3 regions of the Luteibacter sp. NPDC031894 genome follow, and region 1 is predicted to be linked to each of the others. Evidence: riboswitches for the same ligand, from Rfam matches in the RefSeq annotation. Region 1 holds a riboswitch; each other region holds the start of a gene.
What was found. Region 1 has a riboswitch for cobalamin ahead of ACQKIE_RS09145 (TonB-dependent receptor domain-containing protein). Riboswitches for the same ligand answer to the same signal wherever they lie in the genome.
Positions count from the first base shown of each region.

Region 2: linked by a shared signal. The riboswitch ahead of ACQKIE_RS17525 (ribonucleoside-diphosphate reductase subunit alpha) and the one ahead of ACQKIE_RS09145 (TonB-dependent receptor domain-containing protein) in region 1 are both predicted to bind cobalamin.
Region 3: linked by a shared signal. The riboswitch ahead of btuB (TonB-dependent vitamin B12 receptor) and the one ahead of ACQKIE_RS09145 (TonB-dependent receptor domain-containing protein) in region 1 are both predicted to bind cobalamin.

Region 1 is NZ_JBNNMV010000002.1:703,158-710,330, forward strand. Features, by position in the region: gene ACQKIE_RS09140 (efflux RND transporter permease subunit) at 1-980, opposite strand, end outside; gene ACQKIE_RS09145 (TonB-dependent receptor domain-containing protein) at 1,125-3,005, opposite strand; cobalamin riboswitch at 3,150-3,389, opposite strand; gene ACQKIE_RS09150 (TonB-dependent receptor) at 3,646-6,666, shown strand; gene nagA (N-acetylglucosamine-6-phosphate deacetylase) at 6,763-7,173, opposite strand, start outside.
Region 2 is NZ_JBNNMV010000008.1:82,663-89,835, reverse strand. Features, by position in the region: gene ACQKIE_RS17540 (DUF2501 domain-containing protein) at 1-242, shown strand, start outside; gene ACQKIE_RS17535 (SDR family oxidoreductase) at 321-1,235, shown strand; gene ACQKIE_RS17530 (response regulator) at 1,239-2,864, opposite strand; cobalamin riboswitch at 3,022-3,231, shown strand; gene ACQKIE_RS17525 (ribonucleoside-diphosphate reductase subunit alpha) at 3,389-5,884, shown strand; gene ACQKIE_RS17520 (ribonucleotide-diphosphate reductase subunit beta) at 5,925-6,953, shown strand; gene ACQKIE_RS17515 (acyl-CoA thioesterase) at 6,977-7,173, shown strand, end outside.
Region 3 is NZ_JBNNMV010000002.1:196,463-203,635, reverse strand. Features, by position in the region: gene ACQKIE_RS06925 (hypothetical protein) at 1-73, shown strand, start outside; gene ACQKIE_RS06920 (diguanylate cyclase) at 119-1,951, opposite strand; gene ACQKIE_RS06915 (hypothetical protein) at 1,961-2,239, opposite strand; gene ACQKIE_RS06910 (SAM-dependent methyltransferase) at 2,334-3,128, opposite strand; partial or broken gene ACQKIE_RS06905 (acyltransferase family protein) at 3,266-4,366, shown strand; cobalamin riboswitch at 4,366-4,599, shown strand; gene btuB (TonB-dependent vitamin B12 receptor) at 4,681-6,597, shown strand; gene ACQKIE_RS06895 (hypothetical protein) at 6,623-7,173, shown strand, end outside.

The DNA of each region.
Region 1 (7,173 bases):
GTCGTCTGGGTCAGGTCGAAGATCGGCGTCACCTGCGCGTCGGCCGGCAGCAGGGCACGGAAACGCGGCAGGGCCGCACGGATCGCCTCCGCCGTGGCGATCGAGTTGGCCTCCGGACGCTTGCTGATCTGCATGGTGACCGAGCGATCGCCCTGGAACCACGCCTTCTGGTACTGGTCCTGCTGACCGCTGTAGACCTTGGCGATGTCCGAAAGCCGTACCGGGATGTTGTTCCGCACGGCGATCAGGATGTTGCCGAATTCCGAGGCGTCGCGCAGGCCATCGTTGGCGATCACCGTGGTCTGTGTCTTGCCGTCGGACAGCAGGCCCTGCGGCGAATTCACATTCGCTGCCTGCAGGGCATTGGACACGTCGTTGGTGGTGATGCCTTTCGACGAGAGCGCGTTCGTGTCCAGCTCGATACGCACGGCGTGCGGCGTGCCGCCGAACACCTGCACGCGCGACACGCCGTCGATCTGCGACACGGCGGGCCGGATCAGCGTGTCGACCACGTCGTACAGCTTGTCCGGCGGCATGGTCTTCGAGGTGAACGCGACCAGCAACACGGGAATCTGGCCCGTGTCGAACTTGAAGTACTGCGGCGGCGATGGCATGCCGGCGGGCAGGTCGGCGGCCGCGGCATTGATGGCGGCCTGCACGTCGCGGGCGGCCGCGTCCGTCGACCGGTCCATATTGAAGCGGATGCGCACGAAGCCGGCGCCTTCGGCGCTGTTCGAGTACATCTGGTCGACGCCCGGGATCTGGCCCAGGTGGCGCTCCAGCGGCGCGATGACGGTCGAAGCCATCGTCTGCGCGCTGGCGCCCGGCATCTGCGTCTGGATGAACACCGCCGGCACCTCGATCGAGGGCAGCGCGGCCACGCCCAGCAGCATGTAGGCAATCGCACCGGCCAGGGTCAATCCCGCCGCGAGCAGCGAGGTACCTTTCGGCCGGCGGATGAATGGAGCAAAAAAGTTCACGGCACTTCCTGTGTGGGCGGAGCCCACACTCCGCGCCCGCGAACTTTATGACGTCCCGCCCGATTCGTCGCGTGTGCCTTTAGTGGGGCCCCTGCCGGAAGGCAGGGGGGCAGCGTATGCGTGAGACTCCCACATTCGTCATGGCTAACGGACCGGTGAATAACGCAGCGTGAGGTAGTAGGTCCGGCCCAGCTGGTTGAAGTACGCCGCCGTCTCGTAGCGCTTGTCCGCCACGTTGGCGACACGGCCCTGGACGCTCCAGTCGGGCGCCACGTGCCAGGTCGCGCGAAGGTCCGCGGTGGTGTAGCCGCCCAGTCGACGAGTATTGGCCGCGTCGTCGTAGCTGTACCCGGCGGCGTTCAGCGAGCCGCCGACGGTGAAGGTGCCCATGTCCTTGTCGATATCCGCGCGGGCGATGCGCCGCGGCCGGCGGGCGAGCAGGTTGTCCTGCTGGACGCCACCGTCACGATTTTCCGGCTGCTGGAACGTGAGGTAGCCGCGGACGTGCCAGCCGTCGACGTCCGCGCCTGCCTGGCCTTCGAGACCGCGGATACGGGCCTTGCTCACGTTGATCGGCAGGAAACTGGCGTCGAAGCCGATCAGGTCGTCGACATCGGTGCGGTAGGCGTTCACGGCCCAGGTCCAGATGCCCGGCCGCGCGGAGAGGCCGATCTCCGCCGTGCGCGACTTCTCGGGTTTGAGGTTTACCGGCGTGCCGTAGGGATAGAACTCGTCGTTGAAGGTCGGCGCATGGAAGGCCGTGCCATAAGACGCCGTGATCTTCATGCCGCTGTCGAAGCGGAAGCCATACGCCGCGGAACCCGTCGTGTGGTTGCCGAACTGGGTGTTGTGGTCGTGGCGGGCGGAAAGTTCGAGCTCATGCGGCCCGAACAGGCCACGGTAAAGCACGAAGACGCCCGTGTTATTGCGCGAATCGGCGAGGTAGGCGGTATCGCTCTCCAGCTTTTCCTGCTGGAAATCGACACCCGCGGTAAGGACCTGGTCCTTCGTCAGCGTGATGTCGTTCTGCCAGGAGGCCTGGTTGCGCTTCGAATAGAGGTAGCCCACGCGCGCGTCGTCGACGCCGTAGTGCACGAAATCCAGCGTCTTGTCGGCACCGTCGAGATAGTTGTCGGCGCGGTCCTGGTTCTGGCCCACGGCCAGCGACACGCGCCACTCGGCGAGTGCGTCAAAGGACAATTTCGCGCCCGCCACCTGCTGCGAGCGCCGGGTGACGTTCTGGAAATCGCCGTCGTAGTGGATGTCGCCCTTGCTTCGCAGCCAGCTGCCGGTCAGTTCCGTGCCGTCGTCCCAGCGGTAGCCGCCAGAGAGGGCGCCGTTGTAGGTCCGATACGCGTCGTGGTCGGGTTCGTCGGTGAAGCAGCCGGCAAAGGCAGCCGCGGCGCCGACGCGGCAGGCATTGATGCCCGAGGTGTACTGGCCGCCCAGGCTGGCGTTGTACCAGCCGTGCGCGGTACCGCCGGAAAGTCCGACCTGTCCCGCCGTATACCCGTGGCTACCCCCGGTGATGGCGATCGTCGGCGTCGGCGCTTCGCCTGCGCTGCCGTGACGGGTGAAGATCTGGATGACGCCGCCGATCGCGTCGGAGCCGTACAGCGCGGAACGCGGGCCACGCACCACCTCCACCCGGTCGATCTGCTCGACGGGCAGCTGCTCGTACGCGGGAAGGCCGGCGCCCACGGTGCCGACCCGGACGCCGTCGACCAGCACGAGCGTGTGCGAGGAATTCGTGCCGCGCATGAACAGCGAGGTCTGTTGCCCGATGCCGCCGGTATTGGACAGGGCCACGCCGGGCAGTCCGGCGAGCAGGTCCTGGACGCTGAGCGGCTGCAGGCGTTCGATGTCCTCGCGCGTGATCACCGTGACAGGTGCCAGCACCTGGTCCAGGGGCATCGCGAAACGACTGGCCGTGACCACCACGGCGTCGAGCCGATCGGGCGCGTCGGCCGCATGGGCCATGGCGGTCGTCGACAGCAACGCCGTCGCGAGCAGGGTCTTCTTCATCACACCGTCTTCCTCTGCCGCCATCGCGGCCAAACGCACGGGGCCGAGGGAGGACGCAGACGAACGGCGAACGGGGAGGGAACCCGGAAGCTGTCCGGATCCGCCCTCCGCGAATCGACCGAAACAGGGACACCCACCCCATGAGGGGCGGGCGGTCATCGGGCCGGTCTCCGGACTCGCGTCAGCCATCGCCGATGGCCGGCTCCGGCGCCTTCCCGCTTGCGCAGTGGCTTACGACCGGACCGCAGGAAAACGCGAAACGCCTTCCCGATGACGCATACCGTTGCGGGGGCAGTGCCGGCCTTGCCACCCAGGTGGCGCACCGGCTTCCCGTTTCAGCCTTCCAACTTGCGCCGGAAGGCCACCCGAACGTGGCGGATAGTACTTCGCAAGTGCTTCGACTGTCACGATTTTTTCACCGAAACCTTAACGGGGTCTTGACGACCGCGAAATATTTCGATTACAAGCGTAACGGATTGCCGTAGGGGCGCGGGTTCTTGCGCCACGGGGGCGTGTCGGCCACCCACCCATCCTGGGGAGGATGCGTGGAGGCGGACACGAAAGGCGGCCATCGAGAACAAAGGTCCGTATTCCAGTCACGGCGACGGACCTTCTTGCTGTTTCTTTGGGGAGACAAAACATGCATCGTTCCACCCGCCGTAACGGCGTCCTTCGCCGCTCAACCCTCTGCACCGCGCTCGCCCTCTGCTTTGCCAGCGGCGCCGTGCTTGCCCAGTCCAACGCTTCGGGTGTCATTTTCGGCCGCGTCTCGCAGCCTGAAGGCGCCTCCGTTCATCTGACCAACGTCGATACCGGTTTCGACCGCAAGGTCGCCGTCGATGCCGATGGTCGTTACCGCGTCAGCTCCCTGCCGGTCGGCGTCTACAAAGTCACTGTCGAGCGAGGCGATCAGGTTGTCGAAAGCCGCGACAATGTCCAGGTAAACATCGGTGGTGGCGTGGACGTCTCATTCGCCGGCGCAGCCAGCGCGACGAATACGGAGGCACAGAACCTCGAGGGTGTTCAGGTCACGGGCAACGTGCTTCCCGCCATCGACGTCTCGTCCGTCGACTCCCGTACTGTCCTGACCGCCCAGCAGCTTCAGAAGATTCCGCTCGCCCGTGACGTCACTGCGGCGGCCTTGCTCGCGCCCGGCGTCGTGGCTGGCGACGCGCGTTACGGCAACGTGGCTTCGTTCGGTGGCGCGTCCGCATCCGAGAACCAGTACTACATCAACGGCTACTCCGTCACGAACGCGCTCACGGGCCTGGGCTTCACCAGCCTGCCTTTCGACGCGATCGACCAGCAGCAGATCTTCACCGGCGGTTACGGCGCGGAATACGGTCGCTCGACCGGCGGCGTGATCAACATCGTCACCAAGCGCGGCGGTAACGACTGGAAGGCCGGTGTCGGCCTCTACGTCACGCCGCAGGGCCTGCGCCAGAAGCCCCGCAGCATCTACCGCGAGGACGGTACGCTGTGGCAGGACCGCGGCCGCAACAAGAGCACCGACACGCAGTACACCGGCTACATCAGCGGCCCGCTGATCAAGGACAAGCTGTTCCTGTTCGCGGCCGGCGACTTCACTCGATCCGATAGCCGTAATACCAGCAGCATCGTGGCGCCGCAGCGCACCTACCAGGAATCGAAGGCCACGAAATGGTTGGCCAAGGTCGACTGGAACATCACCGACAACCACCTCCTGGAAATCACGGGCCTCGGTGACAAGAGCAACATCGAGCGCAGCGTCTACGCGTACGACTACAACCGCAGCGCCCGCGGCGCATACATCGGCACCGACAACCTCAAAAACTTCGATGCACAGGCCGGGTCCGCGCCTGGCGGTGATGTATACATCGGCAAGTACACCGGTTACATCACGGACAACCTGACGGTCAACGCGCTGTACGGCCACACCAAGACCGTCCATGAGCGCAACCTGTCCTATGCCAGCAATCCGAACTGCCCCTGGATCGTCGACAACCGGGCCCAGCCCGATCGCATCACGGGTTGCGGCCTCGTCAATGGCACGGTTCTCGGTGAAGGTGCACAGGACAAGACTCACGGTTGGCGTCTCGACGTTGAATACGTTCTCGGCGCCCACGATCTGCGCGCAGGTGTCGATAACCAGACGCTGGAATCGTACTCGGGCAACGTCTATGAAGGCGGTTACCGCTGGATCTACGGGCCGGCTGGCGATATCCCGAGCCGCGGCATTGTTGCGCCGCCCGGCGTCGACTATTTCGCCCAGAAGCGTCTCTTTGCGACCGGCGCGAACGTGAAGGTGGAGCAGGAAGCCCAGTTCATTGAAGATCGCTGGCAGGTGACCGATCGCTGGATGGCGTCCATCGGCCTGCGCAACGAACAGTTCAAGAACATCAATGGCGATGGCGCTACCTACGTGAAGCAGCGTCACCAGCTGGCACCCCGCCTCGGCGTGACCTGGGACGTCTTCGGCGACTCGACCTTCAAGGTGTACGCCAACGCCGGCCGCTACCACCTCGCGATCCCGTCGAACGTGGCGATTCGCGGTGCTTCCGCCTCCACGTACTACTCCGAGTACTACACGTACACGGGCGTGGGCCCGAATGGCGAACCCACGGGTCTCACACCGATCGGCACCCGCGCCTACCTCAATGGCGAAGACGGTACGCCGCTCAATCCGAAGACGATCGCCTCGCAGGGCATCGACGCCTACTTCCAGGATGAGTACATCCTCGGTTTCGACAAGGCGATCAACGCCGACTGGACCTTCGGCGCCAAGGCGACGGTGCGTAAGCTGAAGAGCTCCATCGATGACTTCTGCGACTCGCGTCCCTTCGAGAAGTACGCTGCGCGCAACGGCATCGACCTGAGCAACGCGTCGATTCCGGGTTGCTACCTGTTCAACCCGGGCCAGTCGAACACGTTCATGGTCGATATCGATGGCCAGGGTTCGCTGGTGCCGTTCAAGCTGACCAAGGACGACTTCACGTCGCCGGAAGGCGTCGCGTTCCCCGACCTGAAGCGCAAGTACTACGCCCTGGAACTCTACCTGGAGCACCAGCTGGCGAACGACTGGTATGCCCGTGTCGATTACACCTTCTCGCGCAGCTACGGCAACTCGGAAGGCCAGCTGAAGTCCGATATCGGTCAGCTCGATCCGTCGGTGACGCAGGATTGGGATGCCCCCGAAATCATGCAGTACTCGAATGGTCCCTTGCCGAACGATCGCACCCACCAGCTGAAGGCTTACGGTTACTGGCAGGCGACGCCAGAGTGGCTGATCGGCGCGAACCTGGCCGTGGCCACGGGTCGTCCGAAGAACTGCCTGGGCCAGGATCCGGTCGACGCGATCCAGTACGGTGCGTCGTACTTCGAGTGCGGACTCCAGCCGGCACCGCGCGGTTCGCAGGGTCGCCTGCCCTACACCTGGAGCCTCGATCTCAATGCCGAGTACCGCCCGATGTGGGCCGGTGCGAAGCAGCCGCTGGCGTTTACCGCTTCGGTGTTCAATTTGGCGGGCAAGCAGCGCCCCGTCGCGCAGATCGACACCGGCGAACTTGACACGATCGATGATGATACCGGCCTGCCGAACGTGAACCCGGACTATCGTCGTCCGGTCGCGTACCAGTCGCCGCGCTACTTCCGCTTCGGCGTGCGTTACGACTTCTCGCTCTAACGGCGGGAACCACGACGCACCCGGACCAAGTATCCGGGTGCGTCATGAGATCTCCCTGGAACTGGCCGGCGCGGAGCGCCGGCCTTTTTTATGGCTTCAACCGTGGACTTTCGAACCGCCGATCCAGGTTTCGATCACGTGCTGGGTGTCGTCCACGACGACGAAGTCGGCCCGATAGCCGGCGGCGATGTGGCCGTGCGTGGCGCCGAGGCCGAGGAAGGCGGCAGGATAAGTCGACGCCATGCGTGCGGCCTCGTCATAAGGCACGCCGACCATGTGCACGGTGTTGCGTACCGCGGTGGCCATGTCGAGCGCGGACCCTGCGATGGTGCCGTCGGCGGTCTTGCAGGCGCCGTCGTGCACCGTGATCGTCTCGCCCTTCAGCACGAAACTCGGGTTGTCCGAGCCCACCGGCGGCATCGCGTCCGTCACGAGCATCATCTTTTCGCGCGCCTTCGCGGCGATGGCGACGCGCAGCGACGCCGGATGCACATGGTGTCCGTCCAC
Region 2 (7,173 bases), on a different contig from region 1:
CCGCCGGAGTGAAGGACGGCCTGCTCGGTAGCCTGGGTGCCAAGTCGCGTAGCGCGGGTACCCAGGATCCCGGCTATCAGGACGGCGCGAAGGGCCTCCTGACATCCAGCAGCGGAAAGACCCTGGACATCTCCGGCGCCGGTGCGGCGGGCGGTAACGGCGACATCAAGGCCCAGCTCACGCGGAAAGTGTGCGACGCCGTGCTGAAGCAGGGCAAGAAGATGATCGGCATGGGCCCATGACGTGACATGGCGTGGACGGGACATGGACGTCCCGCTCCGTAAACAGGAAGGCCTCTCCCCCACGCGAGAACCTTCCCCATGGCCAACGCCACCGCAAGCAGCAAAGACCCCTACGCCATGCGCGATCCGCGCACCCAGTACCCGCAGCCTGAGTTCGCCAAGCAGCCGCAGCCCGCGCCGGGCCTGGCGAAGGACATGGTGCCGAAGCCGGATCACGGCGAGACAAGCTATCGCGGCAACGCCCGCCTCCAGGGTCGGAAAGCGCTCGTGACGGGTGGCGATTCCGGCATCGGCCGTGCCGCCGCCATCGCCTTCGCCCGCGAGGGTGCGGACGTGGTCATCAATTACCTTCCCTCGGAACAGAAGGATGCCGACGAGGTCATCGCCTTGCTGACGGACGAGGGCTGCAAGATCACGGGCATCCCCGGCGACCTGAAGGACGAGTCGTTCTGCAAGGAGCTCGTCGCGAAGGCGGTGGAGGAACTGGGCGGACTCGACATCCTGGCCAACATCGCGGGGCGCCAGCAGTTCGCGAAGTCGATCGAGGAACTGGACAGCGAATCGTTCGAAGCCACCTTCCGCACGAACGTCTTCGCGCTGTTCTGGCTGACGAAGGAAGCAATGCCGCACATGCCTCCGGGCGCGGCCATCATCAACACGGCGTCGATCCAGGCCTACGAGCCGTCCAACATCCTGCTCGACTACGCGCCGACCAAGGCGGCGACCGTGGCCTTCACCAAGGCGCTGGCGAAGCAGGCGGCCGAAAAAGGCATCCGCGTGAACGCGGTGGCGCCGGGTCCGGTCTGGACGCCGCTGCAACCGAGCGGCGGCCAGCCGCAGGAGAAGGTGGTCGAATTCGGCAAGAACGTCCCGCTGGGCCGGCCGGGCCAGCCCGTGGAGTGCGCGCCCGTCTACGTGCTGCTGGCGAGCCAGGAGGCGAGCTTCATCACCGGCGAAACGTACGGCGTCACCGGCGGGCACATGCTGCCCTGATCCTCAGCGCCGGGCCAGTCGCGCGATCGCCTCCATGAGGTCCGCCACGCCATACGGCTTGACGAGGATCGCCGTGCGCTCGTCGCGCCGCACCCCGTTCGCCGTATGGTCGCCGGTGGCGTAGAGCACCGGCAGGTTCGGCTGCGTTTCGCGCAGCTTCGCCGCGACCTCCACGCCGTTCATGCCGGGCAGGCCAACATCCGCCAAGAGCACGTCGACTGGCTGCGAGGCGTGTATCCGCAGCGCCTCGTTGCCGTCGCCGGCCTCCAGCGCCACATGCCCACGGCTTTCCAGCATCTCCGCGATGGACATGCGGATCAGCGCATCGTCTTCCACGACGAGCACGCGAAGCGGCGGGCGAGCCGGAGTCGCGGCCGCCGACGTGGCGGGTGTGGCCGACGTGGCAGCCTTCCGCGCCTTGTCGGCGAGCACGAAGCGCACGCGGCGGGCGAGCTGGTCCCGGGTGTATGGCTTGCTCAGCAGTTCCACGCCCTCGTCCAGGCGGCCGCCGTGGACGATGGCGTTCTCGGTATAGCCAGAGGTGAACAACACCGCGATGCCGGGCTGCCGCTCGCTGGCCTTCCGCGCGAGTTCCGGGCTGCGCAGGGGCCCCGGCATGACCACGTCGGTAAACAACAGGTCGATGGCGATGCCGCTTTCGATGATGGACAGCGCGCTTTCCGCATCGCGCGCCTTCAGCACGCGGTAACCGAGGTCACCGAGCATGGCGACCACGGTATCGCGCACGGCGTCGTCGTCCTCCACTACAAGGACGGTCTCGTCGCCACCACGCAGGTCTTCTTCCTCGATGTCCACCACACGGTCCTCGCCCTGGGTCGAACGCGGCAGGTAAATCTTAACCGTGGTGCCGTGTCCCTGTTCGCTGTAAATCTTAACGTGGCCGCCCGACTGCTTTACGAAGCCATAGACCATCGACAGGCCAAGGCCGGTGCCCTGCCCTTCGGGCTTGGTGGTGAAGAACGGCTCGAAGACCTGGTCGATGATGTCCGGCGCGATCCCGCTGCCCGTGTCCGTAACCGCGATCATCACATACTGGCCCGCGCGAAGGTCGCCGTGCGCGGAAGCGTACGTGGTATCCAGCAGCGCGTTGCCCGCTTCGATGGTGAGCCGGCCGCGCCCCTCCATGGCGTCACGCGCATTGATCGCGAGGTTCAGCAGCGCGTTCTCGACGTTGCCGGGATCGACCAGCGTATTCCAAAGGCCACCGGCGATCACCGTCTCCACCTCGATCTCCTCGCCCAGCGCGCGGCGCAGGAGGTCGTCCATGTCGCGGACGAAGCGGCCGATGTTCACCACCTTGGGCGCCAGGGGCTGGCGGCGGCCGAAAGCCAGCAGTTGCGCGGCCAGTTTGGAGCCACGGGCCACGCCGGCCATCGCGTTGGCGAGGCGGCGTTCCGCCCGGGGGTTGCCGGCGACGTCGGAGGCCAGCAGCTGGAGGTTTCCGCTGATGACCTGCAGGAGGTTGTTGAAGTCGTGTGCGACGCCGCCGGTAAGCTTCCCGATGGCGTCCATCTTCTGCGCCTGGCGCAGCTGTTCCTGGGTAAGGCCGGCGGCTAGTTCGCCGCTTTCGTCGCCGTTCTCGGCAGGGTGCACGGTGGAGGGTGGCATCGGCCTCTGGGTGGTATTTGTCCGGTGGGCGCAGATTCTATCGTTGGAGCCTCGTTGTCTTTGTGTAGATGATCTTCACACGATTGCTACAAGCCGCGCGCTGTCGAGATTCGCCCGGCGATCACTAGATGTGGTGTTGACCTGCCTGCCTGAGGCCTATATCGTGTGTCTCGCTGGTGTCCGGAGAGGCGCGACTGCCCGTCGGACTTAATAGGGAATCCGGTGCGAATCCGGAACTGCCCCGCAGCGGTAAGTGGAAACGATCCCGTTCAATGCACTGGTCCTCCGCGACTGGGAAGCGACGGGTAGGCAAGGCCTCACGGCCCCGTCCACGAGTCCGAAGACCTGCCAGCAATCGGTGCCTGATCGGTGCCGATTGCAGTGACGGCTTCCGCGGGGAAGCGCGTCGCGGATCGGTGCCGCCCTTGGCGAGCTCCGTCCCGGCCCTTTCCGTGCAGGCGTCGCCACTTCGAGCCCCGTCCGAGGGAACGGGAGTTTGGACCTGGCCCTGGGGCACGCCACACATGACCACGATGGATACCGCCGCGCGCGAGCGCACCGAGACGGCCGAAGCCGCCGCCATTCCTGTTTCCGCCGGCTATCGCCAGGACGCCCCGCCGCCCGCCTTTGCCCTGACGCCACCACACAATCCCGGGCAGATGCGCGTGACCAAGCGCAATGGCGGACAGGAAGCCGTCGATGTGAACAAGATCGTGCGCGCGGTGACGCGCAGCGCCGACGGCCTCCATGCCGTCGACCCGATGCGCGTGGCGCTGAAGACGATCGGCGGGCTCTACGACGGCGCCACCACGCAGGAACTCGACCAGCTCTCGATCCGCACGGCCGCGGCCCTCACCGCCGAGGAGCCGGAGTACGGTCAGCTTGCCGCGCGCCTGCTTTCCGCCTTCATCGACAAGGAAGTGGCCGGCCAGGAAATCCAGTCGTTCTCGCAGTCGGTGGCCACGGGCTTCGAGCTGGGGATCCTCAACGAGCGCTTGCGTGACTTCGTGCAGGTCAATGCGCGCAAGCTCAACGACGCGATCGACCTGGGCGCGTCACGCCGCTTCGAATACTTCGGTCTGCGCACGGTCTACGACCGGTACCTCCTGCGCCACCCGACGAAGCGTTTCGTCATCGAGACACCCCAGTACTTCTTCATGCGTATCGCCTGCGCCCTCGGCGGCAACGATGTGGCCGAGACGCTGGAGCTCTACCGCATGCTGTCGTCGCTCGAGTACCTCGCCAGCTCGCCGACGCTGTTCAACGCCGGCACGGCGCATGAGCAGCTTTCCTCCTGCTTCCTGCTCGACTCGCCGCAGGACGCCCTGGAATCCATCTACGCCAAGTATGGCGACGTGGCGCAGCTGTCGAAGTTCGCGGGCGGCATCGGCCTCGCCTATTCGCGCATCCGTTCGCGCGGGTCGCTCATCAAGGGCACCAATGGCCATTCCAATGGTCTGGTGCCGTGGTTGAAGACGCTCGACGCCTCGGTCGCCGCCGTCAACCAGGGCGGCAAGCGCAAGGGCGCCGCCTGTGTGTACCTCGAGTCGTGGCACGCCGACATCGAGGAGTTCCTCGAACTGCGCGAGAACACCGGCGACGATGCGCGCCGCACGCACAACCTCAACCTCGCCAATTGGGTGCCGGACCTCTTCATGCGGCGCGTGGAGGCCGATGGTGACTGGTCGCTGTTCGACCCGAAGATCGTGCCGCACTTCGTCGACACGTGGGGCGCCGCGTTCGACGCCGCCTACGAGACGGCCGAGGCGGCCGGGCTCGCGGCGAAGACGATCAAGGCCCGCGAACTCTATGCACGCATGCTGCGTTCGCTGGCGCAGACGGGCAATGGCTGGATGACGTTCAAGGACCGCTCCAACGCCACGAGCAACCAGACCGCGTTGCCGCAGAACGTCATCCACCTGTCGAACCTCTGCACCGAGATCCTCGAGGTGACCAACGAGAACGAGACCGCGGTGTGCAACCTCGGCTCGATCAACCTCGCCCGCCATGTCGTGGACGGACGTTTCGACTACGACAAACTCGCCACGACGGTCCGCACCGCCGTGCGCCAGCTCAACCGCGTCATCGACCTGAACTTCTATCCCATCGCCACGGCGAAGACGGCGAACATGAAATGGCGCCCCGTCGGGCTTGGCGTGATGGGCTTGCAGGACGTTTTCTTCAAGCTTCGCCTGCCGTTCGATTCGGATGAGGCAAGGAATCTCTCCACGCGCATCGCCGAAGAGATCTACTTCCACGCGCTGTCGATGTCCAACGAGATTGCCGGACGCGATGGCGCCCATCCGGGCTTCGACGAGAGTCGCGCGGCGAACGGCGAGCTCCAGTTCGATTACTGGCCCGCCGCCACCCCCACGGGCAGGGAGGCTCGCTGGGCCGAACTACGCGAAAAGATCAAGGCAAAGGGCCTGCGCAATTCACTGCTGATCGCCATCGCGCCCACGGCCACCATCGCGTCCATCGCCGGCTGCTACGAATGCATCGAGCCGCAGGTGTCGAACCTCTTCAAGCGCGAGACGCTCTCCGGCGACTTCCTCGTCGTCAACCGGTACCTGGTGGAAGAGCTGAAGACGCTCGGGCTCTGGACCGCGGAGGTTCGCGACCAGATCAAGCTGGCGGAGGGTTCGGTCCAGGGCATAGGCGCGATTCCCGAGCAGCTGCGCGCCGTATACAGGACGACCTGGGAACTGCCGCAGAAGGCACTCATCGACCTGGCCGCCGCCCGTGGCGCGTACATCGACCAGAGCCAGTCGCTCAACCTGTTCATGGAAAATCCGAATATCGGGCAACTTTCCTCCATGTACATGTACGCGTGGAAGTCCGGCATCAAGACGACGTACTACCTGCGCTCGCGCCCCGCCACGCGGATCGCGAAGACGACGGTCGCGTCCTCTGCCGCCGCACCGACACCGGTCACGCCGATCGCCGATGCGCAAGAACAGGCCGAAGCCGCGGTGTTCTGCTCGCTGGAAAACCCCGAGTACTGCGAAGCCTGCCAGTAAGGCGAATCCCACGCGATCACCGTATTCCAGAGGTACTCCGATGTCTGTTTCTCCCATCACCCGCGACACGCACATCCTCGACCCAGGCTTCGAGCTCACCTTGCGGCCGATGAAGTACCCGCAGTTCTACGAGATGTACCGCGCCGCCATCCGCAACACGTGGACCGTGGAGGAAGTGGATTTCTCGCTGGACGTCACCGACCTGAAGTCGAAGATGTCGGACGCGGATCGTCACCTGATCCACCGGCTCGTGGCGTTCTTCGCCACGGGCGACACGATCGTGTCGAACAATCTCGTGCTGAACCTCTACAAGCACGTGAACTCGCCCGAGGCCCGCATGTTCCTCTCGCGCCAGCTTTACGAGGAAGCGCTGCACGTGCAGTTCTATCTGACCCTGCTGGACACTTATATTCCCGAGCCCGCGGAACGCAACAAGGCTTTCGCCGCCATCGAGAGCATTCCCTCGATCCGCCAGAAGGCCGAGTTCTGCTTCAAGTGGATCGACTCGATCCAGAAGCTCGACCGCCTGGAAACACGCGAGCACCGCCGCCAGTTCCTGCTCAACCTGATCTGCTTCGCCGCGTGCATCGAGGGGCTGTTCTTCTTCGCCGCGTTCGCCTACGTCTATTACCTGCGCTCGCGTGGCCTGCTGCATGGCCTGGCCTCGGGCACCAACTGGGTGTTCCGCGACGAGTCCGGGCACATGGCGTTCGCCTTCGATGTCGTGCGCACGGTGCGCGAGCAGGAACCCGACCTCTTCGACGACGCCATGCGTGAACAGGTGGAAGCGATGCTCGAGGAAGCCATCGCCTGCGAGACGCAGTTCGCGCAGGACGTGCTCTCCGGCGGTGTCGCGGGGCTCTCCGTGGCCGACATGCGCCAGTACCTCGAATACTGCGCCGACCAGCGCCTGGTGCAACTGGACATGCCGAAGAAGTACGGCGCGAGGAACCCGTTCGACTTCATGGACCTGCAGGACGTGCAGGAACTCACCAACTTCTTCGAACGTCGCGTCTCCTCGTACCAGGTGGGCGTGCAGGGCGAGGTGGCTTTCGACCAGTCGTTCTGAAGGCGCGTAGAATGAGAACCATCATGACCGACGACGCCGCCATGCTCCCCATCGCCCGCCCCACCGAGGCCCGTGTCCTCGAGATCGTCTTTCCCGACCATACCAATCACCTTGGCACGCTGTTCGGTGGACAGGCGCTGGCCTGGATGGACAAGGCGGCTTTTCTCGCCGCCTCGCGCTACTCGCGCAAGGTGGTCGTCACGGCGCGTTCGGAGCAGGT
Region 3 (7,173 bases), 510 kb from region 1:
GGAAGACCCGCTGAACGCGAAGCTTCCGATGTCCCGTCACTCCGTCTACGACAGCATCAACGGCTGCCTGTAGTGATGCCGGCATCCGTCCCGCCACGTGCGGGGCGGGTGCCTTCGGTCAGGGCCGCGCCAATCCGAATGGCTGTTCGGTCCGCGTGGCAGCCATCGGGGGTGGCGCCTTCGCCGTCGCATGTTCCTCCATGGCGACCACGACGCGGTCGCGTCCCGTCGATTTGCCGCCGTAAAGTGCCTCGTCGGCCACGACGAGCAGGCGATCGAGGTCGTGACCGTGACGCAGCGTGCATGCAACGCCGAAGCTCGCCGTAACACGCGCGCTCGACGGGCCGCCGGCGGGAGGGGCGGCGATCCCTGCACGGATAAGTTCGGCACGCTTCGCACCGGCGGCCTCGTCGATGCCCGGGAACAGGATCGCGAATTCCTCGCCGCCGAGACGCCCGAACACATCGTCCTGGAGCAGATGGTCGCGGCATTCGGCCACCACACGCAACAGCACCCAATCACCTTCGGCATGGCCGTAGGTGTCGTTCACCAGCTTGAAGTGATCGAGGTCGAACAGCACGAGACACGACGGTTTGCCCGTCTTTTGCGCCGCGAGCAGCACCTGCTGCGCCCGTTCGACGAAATGCTGGCGATTGCAGATCCCGGTCAGGCTGTCACGGCGGGCCATGCGCATGAAGCGCAGCTGCGAGCGCTTCGTGCGCGCGAGCCACAACCCGATAGTCGCCAGCACCGTCAGGAGCAGCACGATATAGAGGCGGCTGGTTTCCACGGCGCGGCGGTCCACTTCGCGCTGCAACTGGAGGATCTGGTTCTGCCGGTCGAGCGCGTCGGCCTCCATGCGGCTGGAGGTGAGCTGCTGTTTCACCATCTGGTAAGCGAGCGCGCGCGCGCTCACATCGTCCAGGTAACCCTTGTCGGCCTGCATGTACCGTTCGAGCCATTGCACCGCGGTTTCAAAGTCGCCGCGCTGCCTGGCGATCAGGAACAACGTGCGCAGCGCCGCGGCCAGCGGCTCGGAGTAGTCCTTGCCCGGCGCACTCTTCACGGCGGCATCGGCGTATTTCTCCGCGGCAGCGGCGTCGCCCACATCCCACCAGGCTTGCGCGAGCAGCGATTCCACTTGCGACGTGAGGCTCGCGTAGCTGTCGCGCAGGACCGCGGGGTAGTTCTTTTCGAGGATATCGATGGCATCGCGCGGGCGTTTGTCGCGGATGGCCGTGTCGGCCACGTCCGCTCGCAGCGCATTGGCGATCAGGTTTTCGCTGGCGGCCTCGCAATCGGCGATGCCCTTCGCGTAACGTGGATCGTTTCCATCGATGCGCTTGCCGCGAAAAAGCGAGTGCAGCTTGATGAAGGTGCCCTTGCATGCGCTGTCGCCGGCGGGCGTGCTCTGGATCATGCGGTCCGCGTATTCGGCGGCGAGGTCGTATTGCCCCGCCGTCGCGAGCATCTGCGCCGCCTCGCCCAGTCCTTGCAGTCGCGCTTGCGGATCGGTCACGCTCGGCAGCATGTCGGTGAGATCCGAGAGCCGCGAGAACGCCTCCTCGTAGCGGTGGCCGATGCCCAGGATGTTGATCAGCGTGGCCGTGGCGCGGAACCGCAACACCTTGTCGGGTGAACTTCCGACGACGGTTTCCAGGAGCGGCACGGCGGTCTCATAGTCGCCCGCGTATGCCACCTGCCACGCTTCGAGGTAGCGGAGATGGGCGCGCTGCTTGTCGGTCAGTGTGGCCGCCTCGTGTCCGAGACGGGTGACCGTTTCAACGAATTTCTGATGGTCCGACGTCTTGTTCGCGTCGGCCCAGGCCAGGGTCGCGGTAGCGTTCTCGCCCGGTTGGAGCTGCGCAATGGCGACGCCGGCATGGCCAGCCAGGGCGAGCAGCGCGATCGCCAGCCGGCAGCGGTGCACGACGCGACCCACGATGCCCATCGGGGATGCTTACGCCTGGTACTGCGCGAGACGAACGGTGGCTTCCTCGTCGTCCTTGCGTTCCTGTTCCGGGTCCGGATCCTCTTTTTCGCGATCGAGCTGGATCCCGTAGAACGTGCGGGGGGCAAGCCTGGCGCGGAGCGTGTCTTCGTCACCGGCAAGGATTGCCGCCGCGAGGTCTCCCTCGACCCCGGAGGCGGTGAGTTCGCGGGTCAGCTCGTCGGCGCCCGCGGCACGCAGCGCGGCGTCGGCGCCCATGCGCTCCAGGAAATCGATGACGTTGGACATGTGTTCCCCTGTCGATGGCGCCGGACACCTCCCAGGTCCCCGTACGCCCTCCGATCATAGCGCGGCGGACCCGCCTGTCGGTGAAGATTGTCGTTCAGGACGCCCGGGCGAGCGCCGTCAGCCGGTCACGTATGGAGGGATCGGGCTCGAGGGCACGGCACGGTGGTACCGCGAGGGTATCGGACGTGCCCAGGGTGGTCTCCGGCAGGGTGGCGAGGGCGATGCGCTCGATGCGTGGATCCTGGAAGGGCAGGGTGGCCGCCCGGTAGACGATGACGTCGTGCTGCACCGGGTAGTGTCTTGCCAGGACGTCCGCGAGCACCGCGAGTCGCCGCGCGTCGGTGTCGAACCGCCCGCCGGTGAGGTCGCCGGCGATGCCTGCCTGCCAGAGCAACAACCAGGCGGAGGTGTCGACCACGCGGCGGTAGAGCATGAATTGCGTCGCTTCGAAATGCTGGCAGCCGACCCGGCCAGGATCTACGCCGAGATCGGCGTAGAGGCAGTCTTCCGACGATACCCCCGGTTCCATCCGGGCGACGTAACCCTCCTCCCGCGCTCGTGCCACGGCCTCGTGCGGTGCCTGTGCGAAGACGCCGGGATGGCCGTAGAAGACCCCACAGACCCGCCGGCCCGCACGGACTTCGCCAAGCATGGCGTCGACCATCTCCCGGTACGTCTCCTGGCGCGGCTTTTCCTCGCCGTACAGTGGCTGCAGGCTGCGCACGTCGCCGTGCATCCGGCGTACCCACTGTTCGACCAACCCGTCGGACACGCCGACGAAAACGACATCGGCCGACGCGATATGGCTGCGGGCCAATGGCGTGATGTGGGACCCGAGCGTCATGCCCACGCCCACGCAAGCGAGCGACCCGCGCGCCGTATTCGCCATTCGTCGTGCCCCGATGCCATCCCCGATGCGCCATCGTAGCGTCCGAGGCCCCGGCGTGCCCGCGAAACGCCACGACCCGGGCCCGAACATGGCCTTGGGGTGGCTCAGTATCTCGCCACCGACAAGGGGAGATATCGATGCACAGGACGCCAGGGCTGGACACGCTGCGCGCGATCGCGATCGTCTGGGTGATGCTGTTCCACAGTTTTTACGTCGGAGGCCTCGGCGAGGGCTACGGTGGGCTCGAACGCTCCGGCTGGATGGGCGTGGACCTGTTCTTCGTGCTCAGCGGTTACCTCATCGGATCGCAGGTGCTGGCATCGTTGCAGGCGACCGGGCGCCTCGATGTCGTGGGTTTCTACCGGCGCCGCGGCGTGCGCATCCTGCCGGCCTTCCTCGTGGTGTTCGCCATCTACGCGCTCTTGCCCGACTGGCGCGAAACGCCGGGCATGCAGCCGTTGTGGCAGTTCCCGACATTCACCTTCAACCTGCTGTTCGATACCAGCGACAACTACGCGTTCTCCCACGTCTGGTCGCTATGCGTCGAGGAGCATTTTTACCTCGCGTTCCCCTTCCTCGCCTTCGCGCTGACGCGCCGGCCAGCGGTCTGGAAGTTCGTCGCGGTGTGCGCCGTCGTAGTCCTCGGCGGCATGGTCCTGCGTGCCTGGTTGTGGACGCACGTGGTGGCGCCGGTGCAAGCGGCGGGCGGAAATGCCGGACTGGCATACCTGCGCCACCTCTACTACCCGACGTGGTCGCGCCTCGACGGACTCCTGGCTGGCGTCGTACTGGCGGCGTGCCGCGTCTACCGGCCGGCGATCCTCACGCGGTTGCGGGCACACACGACGAGGCTGCTTGTCACGGGCCTGGTCCTGCTCGCGGCATCGCTCGTCATGTTCGACGGCGCACGGACCGCGTTCTGGCCCTGCGTCATCGGGTACCCGCTGCTTTCGGCGGCCATGGCTGTCTTTGTCATCGCGGCGAGCGGAGGGACGTGGCTGGCCCGGCTCCAGGTTCCCGGCGCGGGCTGGCTTGCCGGTACCTCTTACAGTCTCTACCTCAGCCACAAACTCGTGTTCGCGCTGGTGGAAAGGGGCCTGGACGGACGATGGGCCGACGACCGCTACCTGCGTTTCGGCCTCTTCGCCGCCGCGACCCTCGCCGGCGGCGCCTTGCTGCACTACGCCGTGGAACGGCCGTTCCTGCGCTGGCGCGACCGGCGCGTTCCCGCTTCGGCTACACTGTCGCCGCCCAAGGTGATCCAAGGCGTCAGCGCCGCGGATTGAAACGGGAATCCGGTGACGCGCGCGGTCTCCATGCCGCCGCCATTCCGGAGCTGCCCCCGCAACGGTAGGCGAGCAAGAGGACGGCATCCAGCCACTGTGCCCTCGAGGCATGGGAAGGCGCCGCCCGGCAGGCCCCACGGCCTGCGCTCGCGAGCCCGGAGACCGGCCTCGAGGTACACCGGACAGGCGGAGGGCCATGTCGTGGGTGGCCGTCGAGCACGCCCCGCCGGCAATCCCGCATTCCCTGCTCCCGTCCCTCGCCATTCATGCCGCGCGGGTTGGCGCGGTCAGCAGGGAGTTACACCGTGTCGTTTCGTTCCTCCACCCTCGCGGTCGCCATCGCGACGGCCTTCCTCGTGCCCGGCGTGTCGTTCGCCGCCGACGCTTCCACGGACCTGGACAAGGTCGTGGTCACCGCCAGCCGTACCGAGCAAGCGCTGGGACAGGTGCTTGCCGCCTCCACGGTGCTCGACCGCGCGGACATCGAGCGCCTGCAACCGCGCTCCCTGGCCGACCTGCTCGGCAGGACGCCCGGTGTCTCGATCGCCAACAATGGCGGGCCCGGCAAGGCCACCTCCGTCTTCATGCGTGGCACTGAATCCGACCACGTGCTCGTGCTCGTCGACGGCGTGAAGGTGGGTTCCGCCACCTCCGGCACCGCAGCCTTCCAGGACATCCCGGTCGACCAGATCGAGCGCATCGAGATCGTGCGCGGGCCCTACTCGAGCCTGTACGGATCCGATGCGCTCGGTGGCGTGATCCAGATCTTCACCCGCCACCCCGACGGTGCCTTCGTACCGAATGCCTCCATCGGTGTCGGTAGCTACGGCACCGTGCGCGGTTCCGCCGGCTTCGCCGGTCGCGGCGCGCAGGGTTGGTACTCGGTCGAAGCAAGCCACGACCAGACCGATGGCATCAATGCCTGTCGTGGCAAGCCCAGCCCGGGCGGTGGCGGCTGCTTCACGTACGAGCCGGACAAGGACGGCTATCGCAACAACGCGCTGTCGTTGAAGGGCGGTTGGCGCTTCGACGAACAGTGGGATGCCGACGCCAACGCGACGCGCACGGAAGGCCGCAACCACTACGACGGCACGAGCAGCAACTTCGCCGAGTCCGCGACCCAGGTGCTGGGCGGCCGACTGCGCTACAAGCCCGCGCAGGAGGTCGTGGTGACGGCGAACCTCGGCCGTAGCGACGACCTTTCCACCGACTACGAGAACGGGACGTACGCCGATACGTTCAACACGCACCGCGACCTCGCTTCGGTGCAGGCGGACATCGGCCGGGTCGCCGGTGGCGCCGGCCTCACCACGGTGGGCTTCGATTGGCAGCGCGACCGCGTCGTGGGCAACACCGATTACCTGGTCGACGCGCGACGCAACCATGCGTTGTTCGCGCAATGGCAGGGCGAGTTCGGCGACAGCTCCGTGCAGGGCAGCCTCCGTCGCGACGATAACAGCCAGTTCGGCGGCAAGACGACCGGCAGCCTGCAATACGGCTATGCGCTGACGACGACCCTGCGCGTCACCGGCAGCTACGGCACCGCGTTCAAGGCGCCCACGTTCAACGATCTCTACTATCCGGACTACGGCAATCCCGACCTCGGTCCCGAAACGTCGCGGAACTGGGAGCTGGGACTGCGCGGCACCCCTGGCTGGGGCGGCTGGTCGCTCAACGCGTTCCAGAATCGGATCGACAACCTGATCGTGTTCGACGCCAGCCTCAGCGGACCGCTGTTCCCGTTCGGCGGCGCCAACAACATCGCGCGCTCGCGTATCCGTGGCGTCGAACTGGCGGCCGATACGACGCTGGGTGAGTGGCGCCTTTCAGGGAACGCGACCTGGCTCCAGCCGGAAGACGAGACCGATGGCCCGACGCACGGGAACCTCCTGCCGCGGCGCGCCCGCCGTAGCGCCAACCTCGACGTCGATCGCAACTTCGGTGCGTTGAGCATCGGTGCCGGGCTGTCGGCCTCGGGCTATCGCTACGACGACACCGCGAACGCGCACCGCCTGGGCGGCTACGCGCTCACCGACCTGCGCGCGGCCTACGCGTTCGCGGATGCCTGGAAGGTCGAGTTGTCGGCGAACAACGTGTTCGACCGCCACTACGAGACCGCCCGCTATTTCAACCAGCCTGGTCGCAACTGGCTGCTCACGTTGCGTTACCAGCCCCGTTCCTGATCCGCACACTCCCGGAGATTCCGCGATGAAGCCTTTGTCACGCCCCCTGTTCGCCGCCGTCGCCGCGCTGTTCGCGCTGCTCATGATCGCCACGCGTTTCAACCACTTCGGCGACGCGTTGCACCTTCCCGACGCGTCGATGGCCCTGTTCTTCCTCGGCGGCATCTACCTGCGTAAGCACCTCGCCTTCCTCGCCTTCGTGGTCCTCTCGGTGCTGGTGGACTGGTACTCGGTGAGCTATGCCGGCGTGAGCGATTTCTGCATCACGATCGCGTACTCGTTCATGCCGCTCGCGTACGCCGTGCTCTGGTATGCGGGCCGCCTGCTCGCGCCGCGTTACAACGGCTCGCTGGCCTCGCACGCCCTGGTCTTCGCGGGTCTGCTCGTGAGCGCCACGCTCTCGTACGCGGTATCCAACGGTGCCTTCTACTGGCTCGGCGGCCGGTATGCGGAGCCGAACATGGCGCAGTATGTACAGCGCTTCGCCCAGTGGGCGCCGCTCTTCGTCCGCGCGGCCGCGGGCTATGTGCTGACCGCGCAGGTCGTGCAGGCGCTGGTATTCCGCTTCGCGCCCAG